Regions from separate parts of the Ruegeria sp. YTSA072 genome, predicted to be linked through region 2. Evidence: riboswitches for the same ligand, from Rfam matches in the RefSeq annotation. Region 2 holds a riboswitch; the other holds the start of a gene.
The links. A riboswitch is a leader RNA that binds a small molecule or an ion and turns the genes downstream of it on or off. The one in region 2 is predicted to bind thiamine pyrophosphate.
Positions count from the first base shown of each region.

Region 1: linked by a shared signal. The riboswitch ahead of thiB (thiamine ABC transporter substrate binding subunit) and the one ahead of thiD (bifunctional hydroxymethylpyrimidine kinase/phosphomethylpyrimidine kinase) in region 2 are both predicted to bind thiamine pyrophosphate.

Region 1 is NZ_JBXWNI010000003.1:461,310-468,651, reverse strand. Features, by position in the region: gene AC2FIB_RS08845 (thiamine/thiamine pyrophosphate ABC transporter permease ThiP) at 1-81, opposite strand, end outside; gene thiB (thiamine ABC transporter substrate binding subunit) at 57-1,037, opposite strand; TPP riboswitch at 1,071-1,176, opposite strand; gene AC2FIB_RS08835 (ArsB/NhaD family transporter) at 1,315-2,679, opposite strand; gene AC2FIB_RS08830 (CBS domain-containing protein) at 2,704-3,192, opposite strand; gene AC2FIB_RS08825 (enoyl-CoA hydratase) at 3,513-4,277, opposite strand; gene AC2FIB_RS08820 (zinc ABC transporter substrate-binding protein) at 4,687-5,739, opposite strand; gene AC2FIB_RS08815 (Fur family transcriptional regulator) at 5,796-6,308, shown strand; gene AC2FIB_RS08810 (metal ABC transporter ATP-binding protein) at 6,311-7,063, shown strand; gene AC2FIB_RS08805 (iron chelate uptake ABC transporter family permease subunit) at 7,063-7,342, shown strand, end outside.
Region 2 is NZ_JBXWNI010000011.1:49,825-57,166, reverse strand. Features, by position in the region: gene dnaK (molecular chaperone DnaK) at 1-183, shown strand, start outside; gene dnaJ (molecular chaperone DnaJ) at 258-1,412, shown strand; TPP riboswitch at 1,542-1,647, shown strand; gene thiD (bifunctional hydroxymethylpyrimidine kinase/phosphomethylpyrimidine kinase) at 1,693-2,496, shown strand; gene AC2FIB_RS17025 (FAD-dependent oxidoreductase) at 2,493-3,470, shown strand; gene thiS (sulfur carrier protein ThiS) at 3,454-3,648, shown strand; gene AC2FIB_RS17015 (thiazole synthase) at 3,652-4,416, shown strand; gene AC2FIB_RS17010 (thiamine phosphate synthase) at 4,413-5,009, shown strand; gene AC2FIB_RS17005 (ThiF family adenylyltransferase) at 5,006-5,968, shown strand; gene AC2FIB_RS17000 (ABC transporter substrate-binding protein) at 5,989-6,924, shown strand; gene AC2FIB_RS16995 (TenA family protein) at 6,921-7,342, shown strand, end outside.

The DNA.
Region 1 (7,342 bases), on a different contig from region 2:
AGTGCCCAGGATCAGCGCGGCGACCAGGGCCGCCGCACCGATACCGGGCCATGGGCTTACTGGCTGAGCGCGTTCTGCCATTCTGCCAGGGCCTGATCCCGCACGGCGGCGGCTTCATCGGGAGAGAACAGAAGCGACTTTGCCGGCACTGTCAGGGTTTCGAACCCTTTGGGCAGGCCGTCTGCCGGGGTTACGGCCGGATACATCCAGTTGGTCGTCGGAATGATTTGCTGGAACGCGTCCGAGACCATGAACTGCAAAAACTGATCCGCCAGTTCGGCCTGATCTGTTTCAGCCAGCTTTGCAGCAACTTCGACCTGCAAGTAATTGCCTTCGTCGAAAGCTGACGCGGCTTTGCTGCCGTCATCCTCGGCGATCAGGTGATAGGCCGGAGATGTGGTGTAACTGAGAACCATGTCCGACTCGCCCTCAAGGAACAGGCCGTATGCCTCGGACCAACCCTTGGTAACGGTCACGATGTTGTCGGAAAGACCAGCCCAGATTTCGGGTGCTTCCTCACCATAAGCCGCTTTGACCCACATCAGCAGGCCCAGACCGGGCGTGGACGAGCGAGGGTCCTGGATGATGATCTTGGTGTCGCTGTCCGCCAGTTCCCGGAAGTTTGCAGGTGCTGTCGCGTCCGCTTTGTGAACAAAGGCGAAGTAGCCCCAGTCATACGGTGTGAACGTGTCATCGGTCCATTCGATCGGCAGCGCGAAGTCGGCAGAGACGGAATTGGGCGCAAACAGGCCGGTTTCCCGGGCCGCTGCAATCAGGTTGGTGTCCAATCCAAGCACAACGTCCGCGTCAGAGTTTTCACCCTCAAGCCGGACACGCGACAACAGCGCGGCACCATCTTCGACGCCAACAAGGTTCAGCTCGCAGTCGCAGACCGCTTCAAAAGCTTCCTTGACCTGCGGGCCGGGGCCCCAGTCGGATACAAAGCTGTCATAGGTGTAAACGGTAAGCTGAGGCTTGTCGGCGGCGATAGCCGAAGTTGCACTCAGAAGTCCCGCAGCAATTAGCAGATGTTTCATGTCATCCTCCATTGCGGCGAGAGGGCAAGGATGGATGAAACCGAAACCCTTCCCTCCGCCGGTTCTAGCCGGTTCAGGTTCTACGGGTTCGCTTGATAAGCATCTCAGCGCGGCAGGCCGTGCTCCCCGAGGTGAGGCCGTCACTAGGGGGGATTGGCTAGAAAGACAACCAAATTCGGTGCCTCAGCGCGGCGCGTGTCGAATGCGGGCAAGTAAATCTGTCCGGAGTCCGACGCCCTTTGAACCTGTATTGCGTTTGGTTCAAAGGGCCATAGGGTCAGAAGTAACGCAGCCAAATATAAACGTTCGCGATCATCAGGGTCAGGATCATGATCGGGAATGCAATTTTGGCGAAGGCGATGAAGCCGATGGGCTGCTTGGCCTTTTCCGCAAAAGCAGCCACCGTAAGGTTGGCGCTTGCTCCCAACAGTGTACCGTTGCCGCCCAGACAGGCCCCAAGCGCCAGCGACCACCACAAGGGCTCAATCGCGTCTTCGCCGCCAAATGTATCCGCGGTGGATTCGATCAGAGGGATCATCGTTGCCACAAACGGGATGTTGTCCAGAATGGCCGACAGGATGCCAGAGGCCCAGAAGATGAAGAACGCGGTCCACATCATGTCGCCTTGGGTGAGCTCCAGCACTTTTTCACCGAAGAATGCTAGCAGTCCAACATGTTCGACACCGGCAACAATGACGAACAGCCCACCGAAGAAAAAGATTGTGACCCATTCAACTTCACCAAAGATGTGGTGAACCGACTCCGACTGTTCTTCACCGCTTTGGTGGCCATAGGCCAGCAGCATCAACAGGCCTGCACCGGCCAACGCTGACGTACCCGGCTGAATGCCGTAGCTGTGCCCCAGCGTGAACCCGAGCAAAACCAGAGCCAAAACGGCCAGAGACTTGATCATCAAGACAACATCAGTAACCGCTTCGGATTCGTTGAAACCCATAATCCGATCGCTGGCCGATTTCGGAATGCGGGCCAGTTCCTTGCGGTTCATAAGGTAAATAATGCCGGTCAGGACAACCAGACATATGGCCGAGATAGGCGCCAGGTTCACCACGAAATCGTTGAAGCTAAGCCCTGCGGCCGAGCCAATGATGATGTTGGGCGGGTCACCGATCAGCGTCGCTGTTCCCCCCACGTTCGAGGCCAGGATCTCGGCGACAAAAAACGGGAACACACGCGTTTCCAGGGCTTCAGTGATCAGCAGCGTAATCGGGGCGATCAGCAAAACGGTCGTCACGTTGTCCAGCAGGGCCGAGAACACCGCCGTAATCAGCGTCAGCATGATCAGGATGCCGGTTGGATTGGCTTTCACCGCTTTTGCGGCCTTGATCGCTACGTATTGGAACAATCCGCATTTGCTGGTGATCCCCACGATGACCATCATGCCGATAAGCAGTGCCAAAGTGTTGGCGTCCACACCCGCCACGGCCTGTTCCTGATTGATGATGCCAAACAGGACCATCAGGGACGCGCCCAACATCGTCAGAATGGCGCGGTTGACCTTTTCGGTGATCAGGACCGCATACACCAAAATCAGAATTCCGGTCGCGATCCAAAGCGGATCAATGCCCAATAGTTGTGGAACAGAGAGAGCGGCCTCTCCGTGTGACGTCGAATGCGTAGCCAAAGTTTTAGTCCGGTTTGTATAGGGTTAGCTGAGTGCGCGATCCAAAAGCGAGTTGGCGCTTACGGTGCCAACGAAACGGTTGGTTTCGGGCTCAACAAGGATCACGTGCCGTTTGTATTTGTAGATCAGGAAGATACCTTCCATCACCGGCGTGTCGGGTGCAGCAACGGGGATGTTCGAGGGCCTCGACATGTTGTCGCGAACCTTTTCGGTCTTCAGCCGCTCCATCTGTTGTTCGAAATCTTCCCGCGTCAGATTCATGAAGCTGAGCGAGTCGATCGCGACGCGCGACGCATCATCATTCAGACCGATTGTCGCCGCCTTCGGCAGAATCAGTTTCAGCAGCGTCGGCGCGGTAAAGACACCAACATAAGTTCCGTCTTCAGCCACGACAGGCAGAAATCGTGCCCGGCTGCCCCTGATGATGTTGAAGGCCGTGGCGATGCTTTCATCCGGCAGAATGGTCTTTTGTACCTCAGACGGTACCATCACGTCATAGCAGGTTAGGCCCATGCTTTTCCTCTGACTTCACGCGGCTATCGGGTGAAACGCCATCCAACAGCCACAGGGCACGCCCTTTTTCGGCTTGTTAAAGCGTGTCAGGGCGAATCAAAATTTGTTGATGCGCACTGATTCCATTGCCGGGCGGAATTGACCAGCCCGGTAATGAAATTAAGCTGATATCCTTCCGTTATTCGCGATGTAGGCCAATAAAGGAAGGTTGGTTTCAGCTTGGGTTTGCGTCAGTGGCGTTTTGTGCCTCAGCTTTCGTTTCCGAAATAACCGGGGCTGCCTTCGAGGCGAGGAAAGCCGTAGTCCCTCAAAGGCGCGTGTCAGCTGTAATTCGGTGCGCGTTTTTGCAGTTTGGCCGCAACGCTTTCGGCGAAATCCGGGGATTGTAGCTGCGCGGCAAAAATCTTGATTTCTGCGGCCATGTGTCCGGCCACTTCGTCACGTTGATTGCGGATCAGGGCCTTTGACTGTTTGAGCGCTACCGGGGATGAGGCTGCAATGGCTTTTGCGATCTCCTGGACTTCGTACATCAACTCACCGTCGGCAAAGACGCGCGCGACCAACCCGTGGTTCAGGGCCTCGGATGCCGTCAGAACCCGCCCGGCCAGCAAGACGTCATTGGCGACAGCCATACCGAGGGACGCAGGCAGCAACATCGAAGAACCGGCCTCGGGCACCAGACCCAGTTGGACAAATGGAGCTCTGAATGTAGCGCTGTTCGCGGAATAGACCAGATCGCAGTGCAGCAGCATGGTCAGGCCAACACCAATTGCAGACCCGTTGACTGCGGCGATCAGGGGTTTCGGACAATCCCGGATCGCATTCAGGAACCGAATAATCGGATTTTCAGCGTCACCCGCCGGAAGACCGCCTGTCATAAAGTCCTGCAGGTCATTCCCGGCTGTGAACATATTGCCTTCACCAGTGATGACCAGCGCCCGGGCTTGATCGGTTTGACCGTATTCTTCGATGGCTTCAGCTATCGCGGTATACATGGCAAAAGTGATCGCGTTTTTCTTGTCTGTGCGAGAAATCGTGACTGTGGTGACGCGATCCTGAGTGCTGACGATGATATGTTCGCTCATGGCGTTATTCCTTGGATGTCCGGCGGAATTTGTGCCGCGTCGGCTGTGGGTTTCCTGCATGTGGGCAAGTTCGTATGCGGGCCGATAGCCTGCGTCAACAAATCAGGGCGGTTACCTCACGTCGCTGGGCGAGTGTGCAGAGTGGATCGCGCCGCGCGCAAGACGCGACGCGCTGCTACAATGCCTCACAAATTACCCAATCCTTGTTCCGCTGCCAGTCAAGCCCGTGGTAGATTGCGGGGCGGCTATGGAAATTGTGACATCGGAGTAAAAAGTAATACTTAAAGACACCAAAAAAATAGGGCCTAAAATCTGAACTCCGAGCCCGCAGCTCCGGTTTTTCTGCACTTGGTGATCATTCAGGTCAGCCCGCTCTGGATTTCCATGCCAAAACGGGCTGCTGGTCAGATCACAGACATTCCGCCAATGTTTTTGCGATGTTCCTGATCATTTGCGGGTACAGCTTAGCCCCGGGTTCAAGATCAGAACCTAGTGGATCTATCACACCGGTATTCGCTTCGGTTCCGTCCAAGACAGTGGCGACGATGCCGGGGTTGAATTGCGGTTCCGACAGAACACAATTGATCCCTTCTTCGCGAATGCGCCCCTGAATCTCAGAAATCCGAGCAGGGCTTGGATCTGACGCGTCGCTGAGCGAAATCGCACCTGACGCGGGGATGTCGAAGGCGTTCTCGAAGTACTGATAGGCATCGTGGAACACGATGAAGTTGCTTCCGCGTACAGGTTCCAGAGTTGCACTTACTTCAGCAGAGAGGGCTGCCATCTCTTCGCGCGCAGCCGCCGCGTTTGCGAAGTATGCACCCGCATTGTCCGGGTCCGCTGCGGAAAGCTGCGCGGCAATCACGTTCAGCCAGGTGTCGGCGTTTTTGGGCGAAAGCCAGGCATGCGGATCATGATCGCCATGCGCGTGGTCATGGTGGTCGTCGTGTTCTGCATGAGCCTCGTGATCGTGGTCTTCACCCTCGGCATGCTCTTCGTGGTCATGATCGTCATGGTCTTTGTCGTCGGCATGATCCTCGTGACCATGATCGTCATGTTCCTCCTCTTCGGCGTGATCTTCATCGTCATGATCGTGCGCCTCGAACAGCGCATCCTCGCGGAAATCCAGTAGGACGGTGCCATCCACTTCCAACAGGGGGGTGACTGTCGCGCCGTTGGCCAGGGTCTCTACCGCGCCTTCCATCCATGGGGTCAGGTCCTCGCCCATCCAGAATACCAGATCCGCATTTTGCAGGGCAGCCGCCTCAGAAGGGCGCAGGTTGTATTCATGCGGGGACGCGCCAGTTTGTACGATCAGGTTAGGTGTGCCAACACCTTCCATCACGCGCGCCACCAACGAGTGCACCGGTGCAATATCAACTGCAACATTTGGGACATCGGCCATTGCATTGCCCCCCATAAACGCAGCCGTGATCGAAACAGGAAGAAGCTTTCTGGACATCAAACCCTCTATGTGATTTTATAACGTTGCGAGTGGCATATATGATATGGAATAACATGACAAGTGAGACGAGACCTGCACCTGCCGAAGACTCCGCCCTTGTCGGATTCCAAAAGCACGACCACGCGCACTGCGTCGAAAGCAGCCTGACCGTTGCCGAGACCCGGTGCAAAGAAGAAGGTTTGCGGCTGACTCCCGTGCGGCGCAAGGTTTTGGAAATGCTGCTGCAGGAACATCGGGCCTTGGGAGCCTATACAATCCTTGATCGATTGCGCGACGAAGGCTTCGGATCGCAGCCGCCGGTGGCTTATCGCGCCCTCGATTTTCTTGTCGAGAACGGGTTTGTCCACAAAATCGAACGGCTGAACGCATTTGTCGCCTGCGCGCATCCCGGGGCAACGCATTCCCCGGCCTTCATGATTTGCAGGAAATGTGATGCCGTGGCCGAAGCACATTCAACACCCGCGAAGGGAGAGCTGGGTGCAGCCGCGCGGGCGGTGGGTTTCGAGATTGAGCGGACCGTTGTAGAAGCCGAAGGCGTTTGCCCCGACTGCACCGAAAAGGCATAGAAATGAACCTGATTACCGTAGAAGACCTCTGCGTTAGCTATGGGGCCAATACCGTGTTACGGCACATTAACATGGGGGTCGAACCTGGTGAAATCGTGACTATTGTCGGCCCTAACGGTTCGGGTAAGACAAGCCTGCTGCGCGCCATAATCGGTGCAATCAATCCGTCTGCCGGGCGGGTAAAGCGAAAGCTGGGGCTGAGAATTGGTTACGTCCCGCAAAAGCTGCATATCGACCCGACCTTGCCGATCACCGTCGAACGGTTCATGCGGCTGACCCATCGCGCCTCAAAGAAGGATTGCGCGACTGCGTTGGAAACAGCCGGAGTGCCCGATCTGCTCAAGCGCCAGATGTCACAGCTTTCGGGCGGACAATTCCAGCGCGTGCTGCTGGCGCGAGCCTTGATCAACCGGCCCGAAATCCTGTTGCTGGATGAAGCCACGCAAGGGTTGGACCAGCCCGGTTCGGCTGCGTTTTATCGCCAGATCGAAGACGTGCGCCAGGAAACAGGGTGTGCGATCATCATGATAAGCCACGAACTCCACGTGGTGATGAGCGCCTCGGACCGGGTGATCTGCCTGAACGGCCATGTCTGCTGCGAGGGCTCACCTGCGGTCGTGGCCTCGGCCCCCGAATACCGCGCCCTGTTCGGAACCGGAACAGGCGGTGCCCTTGCCCTTTACCGCCATGATCATGATCACAACCACGATCATCATCATGACCAAGGAACAGATTCTCAGGAAGCCGCAGAATAATGCTTGATGATTTCATGACCCGGGCCACACTGGCCGGAGTTGGCGTGGCCTTTGCTGCAGCGCCGTTGGGGTGTTTTGTGGTGTGGCGCCGTATGGCCTATTTCGGCGATGCCACAGCGCACGCCGCCATTCTTGGCGTCGCCCTGTCGCTAACGTTTCAGATGTCGATTTTTACAGGCGCGCTGGCCGTCGCCTTGTTGATGGCGCTGACCGTGACACTGTTGGCAGGTCGTGGTTACGCTATGGATACGTTGCTGGGCGTCATGGCGCATTCCGCCT
Region 2 (7,342 bases):
GACAAGATCAAGTCAGGCATTCAGAACGTGACCGAAGCCGCCATGAAGCTGGGCGAAGCCATCTACAAGGCGCAGTCTGAAGAGACCGAGGATGAGCCTGCGGCGGCGGATGCTGCTCCGGCTGGTGAAGACGATATCGTCGATGCCGAATTCGAAGATCTTGACGACGAAAAGCGTAAGTAACGGGAAACCGGGCCAATTCGGGCCGGTCCGGTCACCGGGCCGGCCCGATTACGTTGCGGCAGAAGGAAATACTGATGTCAAAACGCGACTACTATGATGTGCTCGGCGTGTCCAAGGGCGCATCAGCGGACGAGATTAAGAAGGGCTTTCGCACGAAAGCCAAGGAATTGCATCCCGACCGCAACAAGGACAACCCGGATTCCGAGGCTCAGTTCAAAGAAGCGAACGAAGCTTACGACGTCTTGCGCGATGCCGAAAAAAAGGCCGCGTATGACCGTTTTGGTCATGCCGCGTTTGAAAACGGTATGGGCGGCGGTGGCCGTCCCGGCGGCGGATTTGGCGGACAGGGCGATTTCTCCAGTGCCTTCTCGGACGTGTTCGATGACCTGTTCGGCGATTTTATGGGTGGTCAGCGCGGTGCTACCGGGGGTGGTCGACGGGCCGCGCGCGGGTCAGACCTGCGTTACAACCTGCGTGTAAGCCTGGAAGAAGCATTCTCTGGCCTGCAAAAGACGATCAACGTGCCTGCTGCCGTGGCCTGCTCGGCCTGTGACGGCTCGGGTGCGGAAGGCGGGGTTGAGCCCACAACCTGCCCGACCTGTTCGGGCATGGGAAAAGTGCGGGCGCAACAGGGCTTTTTCACAGTTGAACGGTCGTGCCCGACATGTTCGGGTCTGGGTCAAATTATCAAGAATCCCTGTAAATCATGCGGCGGCGCCGGGCGCGTCGAAAAAGAACGCGCGCTGTCGGTCAACATTCCGGCTGGTGTCGAAACCGGCACACGCATCCGGCTTGCGGGCGAAGGTGAGGCCGGGATGCGCGGCGGCCCCCCGGGCGACCTGTATATTTTTGTCGAAGTTTCGGACCACAAGCTGTTCGAGCGCGACAGCGTAAACCTGTATTGCCGCGTTCCGGTCAGCATGGCCAAGGCAGCGCTGGGCGGTTCGATCGAAGTGCCCACCATCGACGGTGGCCGTGGTCGCGTGCAAATTCCGGCTGGCAGTCAGTCAGGACGTCAGATGCGCTTACGCAGCAAAGGCATGCCAGCCCTTCGCGGCGGTGGCGTCGGCGATATGTTCATCGAACTGGCCGTGGAAACCCCGGTCAATCTGACAAGCCGTCAAAAAGAGCTTTTGCGTGAGTTTGACGATCTGGGCGAAGATAACCACCCGGAATCAAAAAGCTTTTTCTCGTCCGTCAAGTCGTTTTGGGACGGTATGAAGGGCTGAACCTGAACACCTGAACATCAAACAAAAGCCGGTCCGTTGAGGCCGGCTTTTGCATTTTATAAGTCCAGTTTGACCGTGATCTGCCCCAAAATTGGCCCTTGATTCCCCCGCCATCCCCTGAGAGTGTCGCCCCAACCGTTGGGGTGCCCTGCTTGGGGGCTGAGAGGCGTGAACGCGCTAACCCATCGAACCTGATCCGGGCAATACCGGCGTAGGGAACGGTCTTATAGTGCTTAGACGTTTTCCATGCCCGTTGCCCATTTTGAACCGGAGCAACGACATGGCACCAATTGCCTTAACAATCGCAGGATCTGACAGCGGCGGCGGGGCCGGAATTCAGGCAGACCTCAAGGCCATGTCCGCGCTTGGCGTCTACGGTGCCAGCGTAATTACCGCAGTGACGGCGCAGAATACTCGTGCAGTTACGGCCGTGCATGGCATCCCTCTGGACGTCATTGCAGCCCAGATCGAGGCTGTTCTAACCGACCTGGATGTTGGTGCGATCAAGATCGGAATGCTGGCGACCCCTCAGATCATCCAATGTGTCGCAGACAGTATCGCGGATTTTGACGGGCCGGTGGTTCTGGATCCGGTCATGATCGCGAAATCCGGCGATGCATTGCAGGCAGAAGAGGCGATCCAAACGCTACGCGACGTATTGTTGCCGCGCGCGACCGTGTTGACGCCAAACCTGCCAGAAGCGGCCCGTTTGCTGGGCGCTGAACCAGCGGACAGCTTCGAGCAGATGATTACACAAGGGCGCGAGTTATGCGCATTGGGTGCGGGTGCGGTCCTGATGAAGGGCGGTCATGGGAAAGGCGACATCTGCCACGACGTACTGGTCTCAGATTTTGGCGTGATGGACCAATTTCAAGCGCCGCGCCGACAGACAAGCAACACCCACGGAACGGGATGCACGCTGTCCTCATCCATAGCGGCCGGATTGGCCAAGGATCTTTCGCTGCCCCAGGCCGTGGCGCAAGCACATGACTATCTGCAGGGCGCCATCGCTCAGGCTGATGCTCTAAAAATCGGACAAGGTCACGGGCCTGTTCATCACTTCCATCAGGTTTGGTCCGCGTGACCGTCTGTTCGATCATAGGGGCAGGCGTGGTCGGGTTGGCCGTTGCTTCCGAACTTGTCGCGCGCGGGGCCAAGGTTCAGGTGTTTGATCCCGGTGGTGCACCGGGGCCGCATGGCTGTTCCTGGTGGGCGGGCGGAATGTTGGCACCTTGGTGCGAGTATGAAAACGCCGAGGAACCTGTCCTGCGTCTGGGGCAATTGGCAATCGACTGGTGGGCCAAGCGCACTCAGGTCCACAGGCGCGGCACATTGGTTGTTGCTAACCCACGAGACCTGCCGGATCTGCGTCGTTTCGCCCGCAGAACGGAGGGGTTTTCTGAAGTTGATGACAGAGAAATAATTTTATTAGAGCCTGATCTGCATGGTTTCAAAAAGGGTCTCTACTTTGCTGCGGAAGCCCATTTGGATCCGCGTCAGGCCTTACTGGATCTGTCGCACCAGCTTCAGGATCACGGTGTTGAATTCCATCATGCGCGCGCTCCGACGGGATTGGACAACGCCATTGATTGCAGAGGTCTGCACGCGCGCGAATATCTGCAGGACTTGCGCGGCGTGAAGGGTGAGATGCTGGTGATACGGTGCCCAGACGTGACACTGACCCGGCCTATACGCCTGCTTCATCCACGCGTGCCGCTGTATATCGTTCCACGCGGCGACGGCGTCTACATGCTGGGCGCGACAATGATCGAATCCGAGGATAGCAGCCGAATTACCGCACGCTCGATGCTTGAGTTGCTGAGCGCAGCCTACGCCCTGAACCCCGCCTTTGGTGAGGCTGAAGTGTTGGAAATCGGCGTCGATCTGCGCCCCGCTTTCCCCGACAACCTTCCACGTATTCGACGGCTGGGACCGACAATCTATGCCAACGGCCTCTACCGCCACGGCTACTTGCTGGCCCCTGCACTGGCCAAGGGCGTGGCTGACCTAGCGTTGGACAACAAACATTCGGAGATGGTCGATGAAGATCGTACTTAACGGCGAGATGCGCGACGTGCAGGCCGAAACTCTTTCCGGCCTTTTGCAGGAATGCGGGTTTTCGGGCCGGGTGGCGACGGCTGTGAACGAGGGTTTTGTGCCTTCGAGCCTGCGCAAGGCCCGTAAAATCAAGGATGGCGATCGGATCGAAGTCGTCGCCCCGATGCAGGGGGGGTGAGCGATGAAGACCGTCTACGGCACATCACTGCCGAACCCGCTGATGCTGGGCACCGCGCAATATCCAAGCCCTGCAATCTTGGAACAGGCATTTCGGGACAGCGGGGCCGGGGTGGCCACCGTATCTTTGCGACGCGAAGCAGGCGCAGGACAAACCTTTTGGCAGATGATCCGCGATCTGAGCGTTCTTATCCTGCCCAACACAGCAGGTTGCCATACGGTGAAAGAGGCTGTGACCACCGCCCATATGGCGCGTGAGGTGTTTGACACCAAATGGATCAAGCTGGAACTGATCGGGCATACCGACAGCCTGCAGCCCGACGTGTTCCAATTGGTCGAGGCCGCGCGCATTCTGAGCGAAGACGGGTTCGAGGTTTTTCCGTACACCACGGACGACCTGATCGTGGGTGAGCGCCTTTTGGCGGCAGGGTGTGAAGTTCTGATGCCTTGGGGGGCCCCGATTGGTTCGGGCCGCGGTCTGAACAACGAATACGCCCTGCGCGCAATGCGCGCTGAGTTTCCCGAAATACCACTGGTGATTGACGCTGGTATCGGCCTGCCCAGCCACGCCGCACATGCGATGGAGCTTGGGTATGATGCCGTTCTGCTGAACACCGCGGTGGCACGGGCCGGCGATCCCGCCGCAATGGCCAAAGCGATGAAGCTGGCCATCGAGGCCGGGCGACTGGCCTATCAGGCCGACCCGATCGAAGCGCGCGATATGGCCGAACCCTCGACCCCTGTTATTGGAAAGGCGTTTTTGTCATGAACCTCGACCGGTTTTATCCAATCTTCGACCATTCCGACTGGCTGCACCGGACGCTGCCTCTGGGCGTGAAACTGGTGCAGTTGCGGATCAAGGACCAAGCGGATGCGGTCGTGCGTGAACAGATCGCGGTTTCGCGGGATCTGTGCCGTGCGCATGGGGCTGTTCTGGTGGTGAATGACCATTGGCAGGTTGCCATCGACGCAGGCTGCGACTGGATTCATTTGGGACAAGAGGATCTGGATGACGCAGATCTAAAGGCAATCCGACGCGCAGGGTTGAAACTGGGTGTCTCGACCCATGACGATGACGAGCTTGAGCGTGTTTTGGCCATGAACCCCGACTATGTCGCGCTTGGTCCCGTCTACCCGACGATCCTGAAAAAGATGAAATGGGAACAACAAGGCCTGCCGCGTGTCACTGAATGGAAAGCGCGCGTGGGGGAAGTCCCTTTGGTCGGTATTGGCGGGATGAGTGTCGAGCGCGCGCCGGGGGTGCTGCAGGCAGGGGCGGACATTGTCTCAGTCGTGACAGACATCACCTTGAATGCAGACCCAGAAGCCCGCTTACGTGCGTGGATCGAGGTCACCAGATGAGCCGCTACGCCCGTCAGATGATCCTGCCGGAGGTCGGCGCGCGTGGACAGGCCCGCCTATCCGGCGCGCGGGTTCTTGTGGTGGGGGCCGGGGGGCTGGCAGCGCCGGTTTTGCCTTTGCTGGCTGGTGCTGGGGTCGGATATTTGACCATCGTAGACCCCGATGAAGTCGCCCTGTCGAACCTCCATCGCCAGACCTTGTTTGCCGAAGGGGACTGTGGCCGCCCCAAAGCCGAAGTCGCGGCTGAGCGTTGTCAGGCCTTAAACTCTGAAATTACGATCTCGACGAAAAATCAGGCTCTAACTAAATTAAATTCGCAACGTTTCGTCTCACAAGCCGACGTCATTCTCGATTGCGCAGACAGTTATGCTGCAAGCTATTCATTGTCGGACACGTGTCGCGCGCTTGGCAAACCGCTGATAAGCGCCTCGGTCCTAGGGTTGTCGGGTTATGTCGGCGGTTTCTGCGGCAGCGCTCCATCTTTGCGGGCGGTTTTTCCCGACGCGCCGGGCAGTGGTGCAAGCTGTGCCACGGCTGGTGTGTTGGGTCCGGTCGTCGGAATGATTGGCGCGATGCAAGCGCAAATGGCGCTGAGGGTTATTCTCGGGCTGGACCCTTCGCCACTCGGGCAGATGATTCAGTTCGATGCCCGCACGATGCGAAGCAGCACGTTTCGCTTTGACGATGCGCCCGAGCCCAGCCATCACTTCCCGTTTGTGTCGGCCTGCCAACTGACCACGGATGATCTGATCATCGAGTTGCGCAGCCCGGATGAGGCCCCTGAACTCATTCATCCCAACGCGCTCCGCGGGTCTCCTGAATTGATAAAATCAGAGACTAACAAAGGAAAAACGTTGGCACTTTGCTGCGCCACTGGTCTGCGTGCGTGGCGTGCTGCCGAAAAATTGCAACCGGATTGGCCAGGCGAGATCGTTCTCGTCGCGGCCTCAACCTCGTGAATGAAAAGGACACGCGAGATATGAAAAAGCTGATGACAGCAATTGCCCTGCTGGCCGCCGCGCCAGCCTGGGCCGAAGACAAGATGACCGTTCTGCTGGACTGGTTCGTCAACCCCGACCACGGGCCCATCATTGTGGCGCAAGAGAACGGATACTTTGCCGACGAGGGGCTGGAGATTGAGATTGTACCACCCGCCGACCCATCGGCCCCTCCGCGTCTGGTTGCCGCCGGTCAGGCTGATCTGGCGGTGTCCTACCAGCCGCAACTTCACCTGCAAATCCATGAGGGCTTGCCGTTGAAGCGCGTCGGCACTTTGGTCGCGACGCCGTTGAACTGCCTGCTGGTGCTACAGGACGGTCCGATCAAAACGCTCGCCGATCTGAAGGGCAAAAAGATTGGTTTCTCGGTCGCGGGCGTGGAAGAGGCGGTGCTGGGCGCTATGCTGAACGCCCATGATGTCGCGCTGGACGATATTGAAATGGTCAACGTCAACTTCTCGCTGTCGCCTTCGTTGATGACCGGTCAGGTGGATGCGGTGATCGGAGCCTTCCGGAACTTTGAGTTGAACCAGATGGACATCGAAGGCGTCGCGGGCCGGTGTTTCTACATCGAGGAAGAAGGGGTACCGTCTTATGATGAGCTGATCTATGTCGCCAATCCCGACACGATGGATGCGGACAAGGTCGCCCGTTTCCTTTCGGCGACCGAAAAGGCGACCCAGTTCATCGTCAACAACCCCGGAAAAAGCTGGGAAATCTTCGCCGCCACCTCACCCGAACTGCAGGATGAGCTGAACGCGCGCGCATGGGTGGATACACTGCCCCGTTTCGCGCTGCGCCCGGCGGGGTTTGATGCAGGTCGCTATGCCCGTTTCGAAGCGTTCCTGAAAGACAGCGGCATGATCGACAGCATCAATCCGGTCAGCGACATTTCAGTAGATGTGACCGTGCAATGAGCGACTATGGCAGAGCATTCGCGTTGATGCGCGGGGCCGCAAAGGGGCCGTGGCGGGATTACACCTGCCACGCTTTTGTCGAAGGGATGAAGGACGGCTCGCTGCCGCGCGCGGCGTTTCTGCACTATCTGCGGCAAGACTATGTGTTCCTGATTCATTTCTCTCGCGCCTGGGCGCTGGCGGTTGTGAAGTCGGAAACGCATGAGGAAATGCTGGCAGCCTCGCGCACCGTGAACGGGTTGATCAGCGAAGAGATGAAGCTGCATATCGGGATCTGCGAGGCCGAAGGCATCCCGCAGGACCAACTCTTTGCTACTCCGGAACGTGCCGAGAACCTAGCATATACGCGTTTCGTGCTTGAGGCTGGGTATAGCGGCGATCTGCTGGACCTGCTGGCGGCTTTGGTACCTTGTGTGAT